DNA from 4 places in the Aminobacter sp. P9b genome. Region 1 is predicted to be linked to each of the others. Evidence: riboswitches for the same ligand, from Rfam matches in the RefSeq annotation. Region 1 holds a riboswitch; each other region holds the start of a gene.

What was found. A riboswitch is a leader RNA that binds a small molecule or an ion and turns the genes downstream of it on or off. The one in region 1 is predicted to bind cobalamin.
Region 2: it holds a riboswitch for cobalamin, as region 1 does, so the genes downstream of both, WHT83_RS23210 ((2Fe-2S) ferredoxin domain-containing protein) here and WHT83_RS05030 (TonB-dependent receptor domain-containing protein) in region 1, are expected to answer to the same signal.
Region 3: it holds a riboswitch for cobalamin, as region 1 does, so the genes downstream of both, bluB (5,6-dimethylbenzimidazole synthase) here and WHT83_RS05030 (TonB-dependent receptor domain-containing protein) in region 1, are expected to answer to the same signal.
Region 4: it holds a riboswitch for cobalamin, as region 1 does, so the genes downstream of both, WHT83_RS19270 (DUF1636 family protein) here and WHT83_RS05030 (TonB-dependent receptor domain-containing protein) in region 1, are expected to answer to the same signal.

Annotation. Positions count from the first base shown of each region.
Region 1 covers NZ_CP150082.1:1,008,017-1,010,209, forward strand. The annotation lists gene WHT83_RS05030 (TonB-dependent receptor domain-containing protein) at 1-884, opposite strand, end outside; cobalamin riboswitch at 881-1,083, opposite strand; gene WHT83_RS05035 (dimethylarginine dimethylaminohydrolase family protein) at 1,274-2,077, opposite strand; gene WHT83_RS05040 (AraC family transcriptional regulator) at 2,181-2,193, opposite strand, start outside.
Region 2 covers NZ_CP150082.1:4,708,026-4,710,218, reverse strand. The annotation lists gene metH (methionine synthase) at 1-542, shown strand, start outside; cobalamin riboswitch at 585-837, shown strand; gene WHT83_RS23210 ((2Fe-2S) ferredoxin domain-containing protein) at 941-1,750, shown strand; gene WHT83_RS23205 (AraC family transcriptional regulator) at 1,762-2,193, opposite strand, start outside.
Region 3 covers NZ_CP150082.1:4,685,701-4,687,893, forward strand. The annotation lists gene WHT83_RS23115 (dihydrofolate reductase family protein) at 1-236, opposite strand, end outside; gene bluB (5,6-dimethylbenzimidazole synthase) at 487-1,221, opposite strand; cobalamin riboswitch at 1,267-1,450, opposite strand; gene galU (UTP--glucose-1-phosphate uridylyltransferase GalU) at 1,520-2,193, opposite strand, start outside.
Region 4 covers NZ_CP150082.1:3,908,067-3,910,259, reverse strand. The annotation lists gene cobW (cobalamin biosynthesis protein CobW) at 1-310, opposite strand, end outside; gene WHT83_RS19270 (DUF1636 family protein) at 307-717, opposite strand; cobalamin riboswitch at 786-992, opposite strand; gene WHT83_RS19265 (winged helix-turn-helix domain-containing protein) at 988-2,193, opposite strand, start outside.

The DNA.
Region 1 (2,193 bases):
GAGCCCTGCAGGAACCCGTCATCGTCGGGCTCATGGCCCCAGGCCAGCGGCGTGGTGAAGTCGTAGCCGCGCGTGCCGAGGATGCTGCCGCCGATGGAGTAGTCGACGCCACCCTCGCTGCGGCCGCGCATATCGGCGGAGACATAGCCTCCCCAGGGATGGGTGACGCCTGTCGTGATGCTGGCGCAGGCACTGCGGCCGTCGGCACACTGGCCACCCTGCTTGGTGATGATGTTGACGACACCACCGATGGCGTCGGCGCCGTACTGGGCCGAATGCGGGCCTTTGGCGATCTCGATGCGCTCGATCGAGGCAAGGGGAATGTTGAAGATCGAACTGGTGCCGCTGGTTGCCGAGGCGGTGCGGACGCCGTCGACCAGCACCAGCGTCTGCCCGGCCGACATGCCGCGCAGGTAGACGTTGGAGGAAGCTCCCTGGCCGCCATAGCCGATGATCGAAACCCCGGTGTAGCGCTTGAGCAGCGACGGCAAGTCGGGCGCCGCCGACTTCTTGAGTTCCTCCTCATCGATGACGGTGACCGACGACGTCGAGCGAACGAGCGCCGTCTCGCGTCGCAGCGGCGTGGTAACGACCAGCGGCCGAAGTACGGTTGCATTTTCGGCCGCGGGCACCTGCTGCGCCTGGGATTGCGTTGGAATTGCCAGCGCAATTGCGCCGGCGGCCAGGGTAAGTCTCAGCAATTCTGCCCCCAAATGGTTCGGTGGGCGCGACAAGCATCGCACCCGGTTTCCAAACCGCAGGCAAGACAGGTCGGCAGGCAGACTTTGGGACAAGATTGACCCGGCGGCCTTCCGCATGCGGCAACACTTTTCAATGTCACCGCCACGGGCGACCGCGCCTGACCACACCCCGTGGACAAGCATGGGTGACCGGAACGGGCAGGTCTCCTGACTTCCGTGTCATCGCCTTTTTCCGCCTTCCCGAACGCACGAATGCGTTCAGTGGCATGATGGAAGAGGCTCAACGGTTACAGTTGCGGGGGCAGTCGCGGATTTGGCCTTCGGCCTCACCGCGTTCCCTTTTCATCCACCTCTCGGTGGAACCGATTCCGGGGTCGAAACTAGACAGTCGGCGGAAGCCTTGTCAATTGGCGCATTACTGTTCGTCGCATCGTTGCCTGCCGATGTCGTATATGAACTGTGCTGTTGTCGCGATCTCTACATCGTGGTGAAGCTTGCGCTATACTTGCCCCATGCAATGCTGGCCCCGTGCGGGACGAGCTTCCCTCGAACTGCCGCCGCAACTTCGATCTCTAGAGCTGGCCGCGATGCCAGCGCAGCGACATGCAGGACAGGCCGGCGTCGATCTTGCCGATCTCGGTGGTCTTGAGCGCGACCACCTTGTAGCCGAGTTTGTCGAGCATCTCGATGGTCCGGGGGTAATCGGCCCCGACCATCACCACGTCGTTGACGCGCAGCGCATTGGCGGCGGGCTCCTCGCCCTCGGGGATGAGCACCTCGCGAAAATCCTTGAACACGCCCGAACGCGCCAGCCGCTTTGTCGACAGCATGGTCTCGCTGTCGAGCAGCGAACAGTCGCTCTTGAAATGCAGCACGCCTTCCGGCGTCTGCACGACCTCGCCCTTGCGTCCGAGCCTCGCCAGGCTGGCGATCAGGCCGCCAGCGCCGGCGCGGTCGGTGCGCGCCGAAAGGCCGATCATCACGCTTTTCGGCGTTGTCAGAACGTCGCCGCCATCGGCGAAGCCGGGCGCGGGCAGGTCGAGCACCGTCTCGAACATCTTTCGCAGCGTCGGTGCGATTTCAGCCGTTTCGTGGACCCGGGTCTCGGCGCCTGGACGGAGCAGGATCGCCCCTTCGGGAAACACCAATGCCGGGTCCTCGACGAAGATCGAATCCGGGAAGCTTTCCAGCGCCGGCAACACCGTCACCTCGACGCCAGCCGCGCGCAGGGCAGCGACATAGGCCGTATGCTCGGCCTTGACGCCGTCGAAGGTCGGGTTGCCGCGGTCATCGGCGCGCAGGCCGTTGACCACCGATCGCGCCGGCTCGCGCACAATGGCCGCTGTGAATTCGTAGACCGCTGGCTTGGACGTCATCTCGGTGCGCTCATGCTGGTGGGGCGAGGATTGCAGCCTGCCCGAAACGGCGTTGCATGTCGACGGGCAGGCAATGGGCCAGCGATCATGTCGTGCAGAGCCGCTATTGCCCCTGC
Region 2 (2,193 bases), 1.2 Mb from region 1:
CCGACTATGTCGGCGGCTTCGTGGTGACCGCCGGCATCGAGGAGGTGGCGATCGCCGAGCGCTTCGAGCGCGCCAATGACGACTATTCCTCGATCATGGTCAAGGCGCTGGCCGACCGCTTCGCCGAGGCTTTCGCCGAGCGCATGCACGAGTGCGTCCGCAAGGAGTTCTGGGGGTATGCGACGGACGAAAGCCTGTCGGGCGACGAGCTGATCGGCGAGGCCTATCACGGCATCCGCCCGGCGCCCGGCTATCCGGCGCAGCCCGACCACACCGAAAAGACGACCTTGTTCCGCCTGCTCGACGCCGAGAACAATGCCGGCGTGACTTTGACGGAAAGCATGGCGATGTGGCCGGGCTCGTCGGTCTCGGGCCTCTATCTCTCGCATCCGGAAAGCTATTATTTCGGTGTCGCCAAGGTCGAGCGCGACCAGGTCGAGGACTATGCCAAGCGCAAGGGCATGTCGGTTGCAGAGACGGAGCGCTGGCTGGCACCGATCCTCAACTATGTGCCTGCCGCCTTCGCCGAGGCGGCGGAATAGTCGGAGCAGCTTTAGGCGCTTGACTTGTCGATGCGCGCCTATAGCTTGCCGCGTGGTTATGGTTCTCCCGCCTCTCGGCGGGAGCTAAGAGGGAATTCGGTAGAAGCCGAAGCTGCCCCGCAACTGTGAGCGGTCAGGGCATGGTCCCGAAAAGTGGTTTCCGCTTTTCGGAAACGATCATGCCCAATGGTGAATAGCCACATTGCCCACCACGTCACTGGCATGAAGCCGGGAAGACGGGCGATGAAGCAACGACCCGCGAGCCAGGAGACCTGCCTGACCAAGTGAGGTTCCGTGGGCGGGGTGTACCACAGGAGCGCGGGTTGAAACGGTAGCCATCCGGCACCGGCTTTGGCCTGCGTTGCCGCAATCCCGCTACGGCTGGTCAGGGATTGCAGGTGTCGAACTCAAGCGAAAACAACTCCGCGCCGCAAAGGCATGTGCTGCTGGTCGCCAAGTCGGCCTTTGCCGCTGCGCCCTACAGGCAGATGCAGCAACTCGCCGGCCTTGCGGCCACGCTTCCCGGCGTCGCCGGTGCCAGCTTCGGCTTCACAGAGCAGGGCACGCCGTCGCTGCGAGAGGCGCTCGGAGCCCTGCGTGAGGCCGGTGCCTCCGACATTCTCATCCTGCCGCTGATGCTGCCGATCGAGCCGAGCTTCACCGCCTGGCTCACCAAGTCGCTGCGCCGCTGGCAGGCCGAGGATGGCGCGCCATGGCCCAATGTCCGCATCGCACAGGGCCTCGCCGACAGTGCGCTCCTGCCGGCGCTGATGGCCGGGCTTGTCGAAACCGCAGAAGTGGCTGCTCCCGTTCCGCCTGCCGAAAAGCTGGTGCCGGAGGGGTCGCTGATCCCGGCACAGAAACGTCGCGTGCTGGTCTGCCAGGGCGGCCCGTGCAACGCCGCCGGCGCCGATCTCATGTGGGGTCACCTGCGCAACCAGCAGGACCGCCAGAAGCTGCGCGTCAGCGGCGACGGCACCATGAGCTGCAAGTCGACCTGCCTCGGCCCCTGCAACCTCGCCCCCGTCATCCAGGTCTTTCCCGAGGGGACCTATTATGGCGGCGTCACCGAGGCCGCCATAGACCGCATCGTTGCCGAGCACCTGCTCGGCGGCCGTGTGGTCGATGAGTTTGCCTACGAGCCAACCGGTCGCAAGCAGACGCTGCGCGCTGCCGCTCCTGTCAAACCCTCGCTGGCCAAATCCTAGCGGGACGTTCGTCAGGCCATTTCGTGCGTGGCGCGGCCCAAGCCGTGGCGCGCCTGTCGCGTCTCGCGCGGAAGCTCGCCGAATTCATGCCTGTATTCGGCGGCGAAGCGGCCGAAGTGGGTGAAGCCCCATTTCAGAGCGACATCGGTGACGGTGGCTTCGCTCGCCACCAGGTCGAAGCGGGCGCGGCGCATGCGTTCGCGCGTCAGCGCGCGCAGCGGCGAGATGCCGAAGGCATTCCTGTAGGCAAGTTGCAGCGTCCGGGGCGCGACACCGGCGGCGCCGGCGATCTCGTGCAGCCCGATGGGCAAGGCGGCATGGGCGCGGATGAACTCCTCGGCGCGCTTGAGATGGCGAGGTGCCGCACCTTGCCTCCGGTCGTCGAAGAACAGGCTCATGTTGCTGGGCTGGCTGCGCAGGAACAGTTCCAGGAGGTGCTGCTC
Region 3 (2,193 bases), 1.3 Mb from region 1:
ACCCACTTCGGCTGGCTCCGCCAGGCAGCCGCAAAGTCGCGCCTCGCCGCGTCCCACTCGGGATGATCCTCGTCCCAATAGCGCATGACCTCGTACAAATGGCGACCGTACACGCTACCCACCTGGTCGCGCGCCTGCTCGATGAAGTGATGGAAAAGCGTTGGGCTTGGCCCAAACGCCATGTGGTCGACGTAGCCGTCCAAGGACTGGTTCATTCCAAAAACGAGCTTCGCCATGATGCAAATCCTCCGCCCCAGCTCTTTTAGAATAGCTTGAACCGACGGTGCGTAGAAGCGGGCGATCGCTCTACACGCACTCGCCAAAGGGAATCCCATGCGGACTCTTGCGAAAGCACTCCCTGCAAACTGTCAGTCCCGACCTCGCGAGCGAGGAACGAGCGTCGGGAATCTATGCCGAGACGCGAAAGAAGCCAGACGCGGACGAGAACCGACAAGGGGGCATCGAGGTCCGCCGTCACCAGCCACGTCAAGCCGCGGTTCGACCAGCGCACAGGCCAGTGACGGTTTCTTTCAACCCGCTCTCGCCATCGCCGCCAAAGATCTCGCTCATGACCAGTTCCGCAAGCGGCAGCCGGCTGCCCCAGCCATGCCGTTCGAGATCAGGCCGCAGCGCAAACTCGCTGACCCGGCCGACGCAGAGATAGGCGACGGGCACGACATGTTCGGGAATGGCTAGCACCTGCTTGAGCGCCTCGCGGTCGATGATGCTGACCCAGCCGACACCGACGCCTTCGGCCCGCGCCGCCAGCCAGAAATTCTGCACCGCGCAGACGGTGCTGTAGAGGTCCATTTCGGGATTGTGCCATCGCCCCAGCGGCGAGTTCTGCGAGCGGCTGCGGTCGCAGGTGACCACGAGATTGAGCGGGCTCTCGCAGATGCCCTCGAGCTTGAGCTTGCGGTACAGCGCCTGCCGCTCCTCGGCGATATGGGGCAGTTCCTGCTGGCGTGCGGCCAGGAACAGGTCGCGGACCTTCTGCCTGCGCTGAAGATCGCGGATGACAATGAAGTTCCACGGCTGCATGAAACCCACCGACGGCGCGTGATGGGCTGCCATCAGCAGGCGCGCCAGTACCTCGTCGTCGAGCGGGTCGGGCAGGAAATGGCTACGCACGTCGCGCCTCGTGAAGATGGCGCGGTAGACGGCATCCTGCGCTGCCGTGTCGAAACAGCCTGAACTGGCATGGGTATGGTCGGCCGGCATCGCGTGTCCCCTGGCGAGCAATCGGTTTCCGCCGCTTGACCATGCGATGGACGATTTCTGCCGGGCCGGTCTTCTGGCTCGAGTTCAACCCGCCTTCGGCGCCTTCCCGTTCAACGAACAGTGGCTTTTGCCGATGCGGTCCCTCTTACAGCGTTGGGCACGCCACGGATTTTCACCGTGTTCCCGATTCTCCCGCATCGCTGCGGGCACCTGGCAGGAGATGTCTACACGGCACTGACGCCGATGGCCATCGCCCCGCGCGTCCAAACCTGGCGCGCGGGCGACATCTGAAGCGAAGTCAGCGACCCGGCTTCATCTCGTTGAGCAGGCCCTCGATGACACCCGCCATGCGCTCGTTGATATCCGTGCGCGACAGCGCAAAGGCGACGTTGGCCTCGACGAATCCTTCCGGTGAGCCGCAATCGAAGGTGCGGCCACGATAGTGGTAGCCGTAGAAGGACTGCTGCTTCTCGAGCTTGAGCATCGCATCGGTAAGCTGGATCTCGTCGCCGGCGCCGCGCTCCTGCTTGGCCAGGATGTCGAAGATCTCCGGCTGCAGGATGTAACGGCCGTTGATGAAGAGGTTCGAAGGCGCCGTCCCCTGCTTCGGCTTTTCCACCATGCCTTCGATCTCGAAGCCGGTGTGGACAGCCTTGCCCTTGCCGACGATGCCATATTTGTGCGCCTCGGCAGGGTCGCATTCCTGCACGGCGATGATGTTGTTGCCGGTCTCGGCATAGAGCTCGACCATCTCGCGCATGCAGCTCTTTTCCGACTGCATGATCATGTCGGGCAGAAGCAATGCGAAGGGCTCGTCGCCGACCAGCTCGCGCGCGCACCACACCGCATGGCCAAGGCCGAGCGGCACCTGCTGGCGGGTGAACGAGGTCTGGCCAGGGCCTGGCTGCAGGCGCTGCAGGCGCTCCAGCTGCTCGTTCTTGCCGCGCTGTACCAGCGTGTCATAAAGTTCGA
Region 4 (2,193 bases), 2.0 Mb from region 1:
TTTCGATCAGGATGTGGTCGACCTTCGGCGAAAGCGATAGGATCTGGTCGAGGGCGGGCACGAAGTCGTCGGCGACGGTGCAGCAGATGCAGCCATTGGCCAGTTCGACGATGTTTTCTTCGGGACAAGCCTCAACGCCGCAGCCCTTCAGAATCTCGCCGTCAATGCCGACATCGCCGAACTCGTTGACGATGATGGCGAGGCGCTTGCCCTTGGAGTTCTCGAGGATGTTGCGCAGCAGGGTGGTCTTGCCGGCGCCGAGAAAGCCGGTGACGACGGTGCAGGGAACGCGTTCGACGGAGGCGGTCATTTGTCTTCCTTGATAAGGGCGAGGGGAGGAATGCGCGCGACGAGGCCGCGCTTGAGGCTGTCGGGCCGGCCGCGCCAGGGGATGAGGCCGTCGGTCGAGGTGGCGAAAAGCTTTGCGCCGGTGACGAGGTCTTCGCCCGACGTCGTGCTGAGGTCGCCGAAGACGTAACTCCATGCGCCGTCGCGGATCAGTGCTGCGCTCAGGCGTCGCTTGCAGTTGCCGAGGCATTCGACAGTGAGGACGTTGATGCCTTCGCTGGCCGCAGTTCGGCGGGCGGATTCGGCAAGTCTTTCTCCTGCGCGCGGATGGGCGTCCGACCCGGTTTCGTCGCGGCAGGAGGAGCAGACGAGGATGGTCACTTCAGCGGAGCGCGCGTCGTCGGCAGCATCGCAGGATGCGTCCAGAATTTCGACCGAGAGATTGCCGTCGAGTTCCAAAATACCAGGCTCCTTGCCTGGGACACCCGCCAGGCGATCGGATCAATGTTTGAGACGGCAGGTCTCCTGGCTCGCGAGTCGTCGCCTTCGCACCGCCTTCCCGGGAGGACATCCCAGTGGTTACCGGCCTTGGCTCGTCGCTTACAGTTGCGGGGACAGCCGCGGATTAGGCGCATATGCGCCGCACCGCATTCCCTCTTAGCCTCCGCCGTTGCGGGCGAAGGACCGTCTGTCGGCGATTTAGGCTTTCGCGTGGGGTGGAGTCAACGCAATGGAACGACCAACAATGTCGCTCAGATCAGGTCCGAGGTCGCCGGCAGGTGTCACCTCGATGCGTTCGAGGCCGAGCCAGTCGCGCATCTGCTTCAGTTCTTCGTGGAGTTCGCTTGCCGTGTCCGCCGGCGCGCAAGGCTCGGCATAGGCGGCATGGACACGCAACACGCCCGCCGGACGGTCGGCCTTGAGGTCGACGCGGGCGACGATGCGCTCGCCAAGCAGGAAGGGCAGAACGTAGTAGCCGTACTGGCGCTTCTCCGCCGGCGTGTAGATCTCGATGCGATAGCGGAAGTCGAAAAGCTGCTCGGCGCGCGTGCGCTCGAACACAAGCGGGTCGAAGGGGGCGAGGAGGGCGCGTGCGTGGACCTTGCGCGGGATGCGGGCCTCGGCATGGAGATAGGCCTGTCGATCCCAGCCCTCGACACGCACGGGAATCAGTTCGCCCATCTCGACCAGTTCTTCGAGGCGGCCCTTCATGTCGGCAGGCGACAGGCGGAAATAGTCGCGCAGGCAGATCGCGGTCGCCACGCCATGGGCGCGTGCCGAGATGCGCAGCAGTTCGCGATGCGCATCAGTCGGAGCCGGGATCGGAAGTGCGTGGATGTCCGAAGGCAGGACGCGTTCGGGCAGATCGTAAAGGCGCTCGAAGCCACGGCGCGAATGGGTGGTGATGCGGCCGGCCCAGAACAGCCATTCGAATGCATGTTTCTCCTGGCTCCAGCCCCACCAGCCGCCGGAACCCTTGGCGCCTTCGATGTCGGACGCGGCGATCGGACCGCGGTCGACAACCTGGCGAAAGATCTCTTCTATGTAGGGCCTGTTCGCACGGCCGAACTTGGAAAGCCCGCCATACATCCCGTCCTCGGCCCGCGCCATGCGCCAGCGCAAAAGCGGAAAGGTCTCCAACGGCAGCAGGGAAGCTTCATGCGCCCAGTACTCGAAGAGCATGCGCTTCTTTGGCTGCATGGCATCGTCGAGCAGCGCCATGGGGTAGGGGCCGAGGCGCGAATAGAGCGGCATGTAGTGGGCGCGCACGACGGCGCTGACCGAGTCGATCTGCAGCAGGCCGATGCGCCCGAGCACGCGTTGCAGGTGGCGGCGGGTGATCGCGCCGGTGGGGCGCGGATCGGCAAATCCCTGGGCCGCGAGTGCAATGCGGCGGGCGGTGGG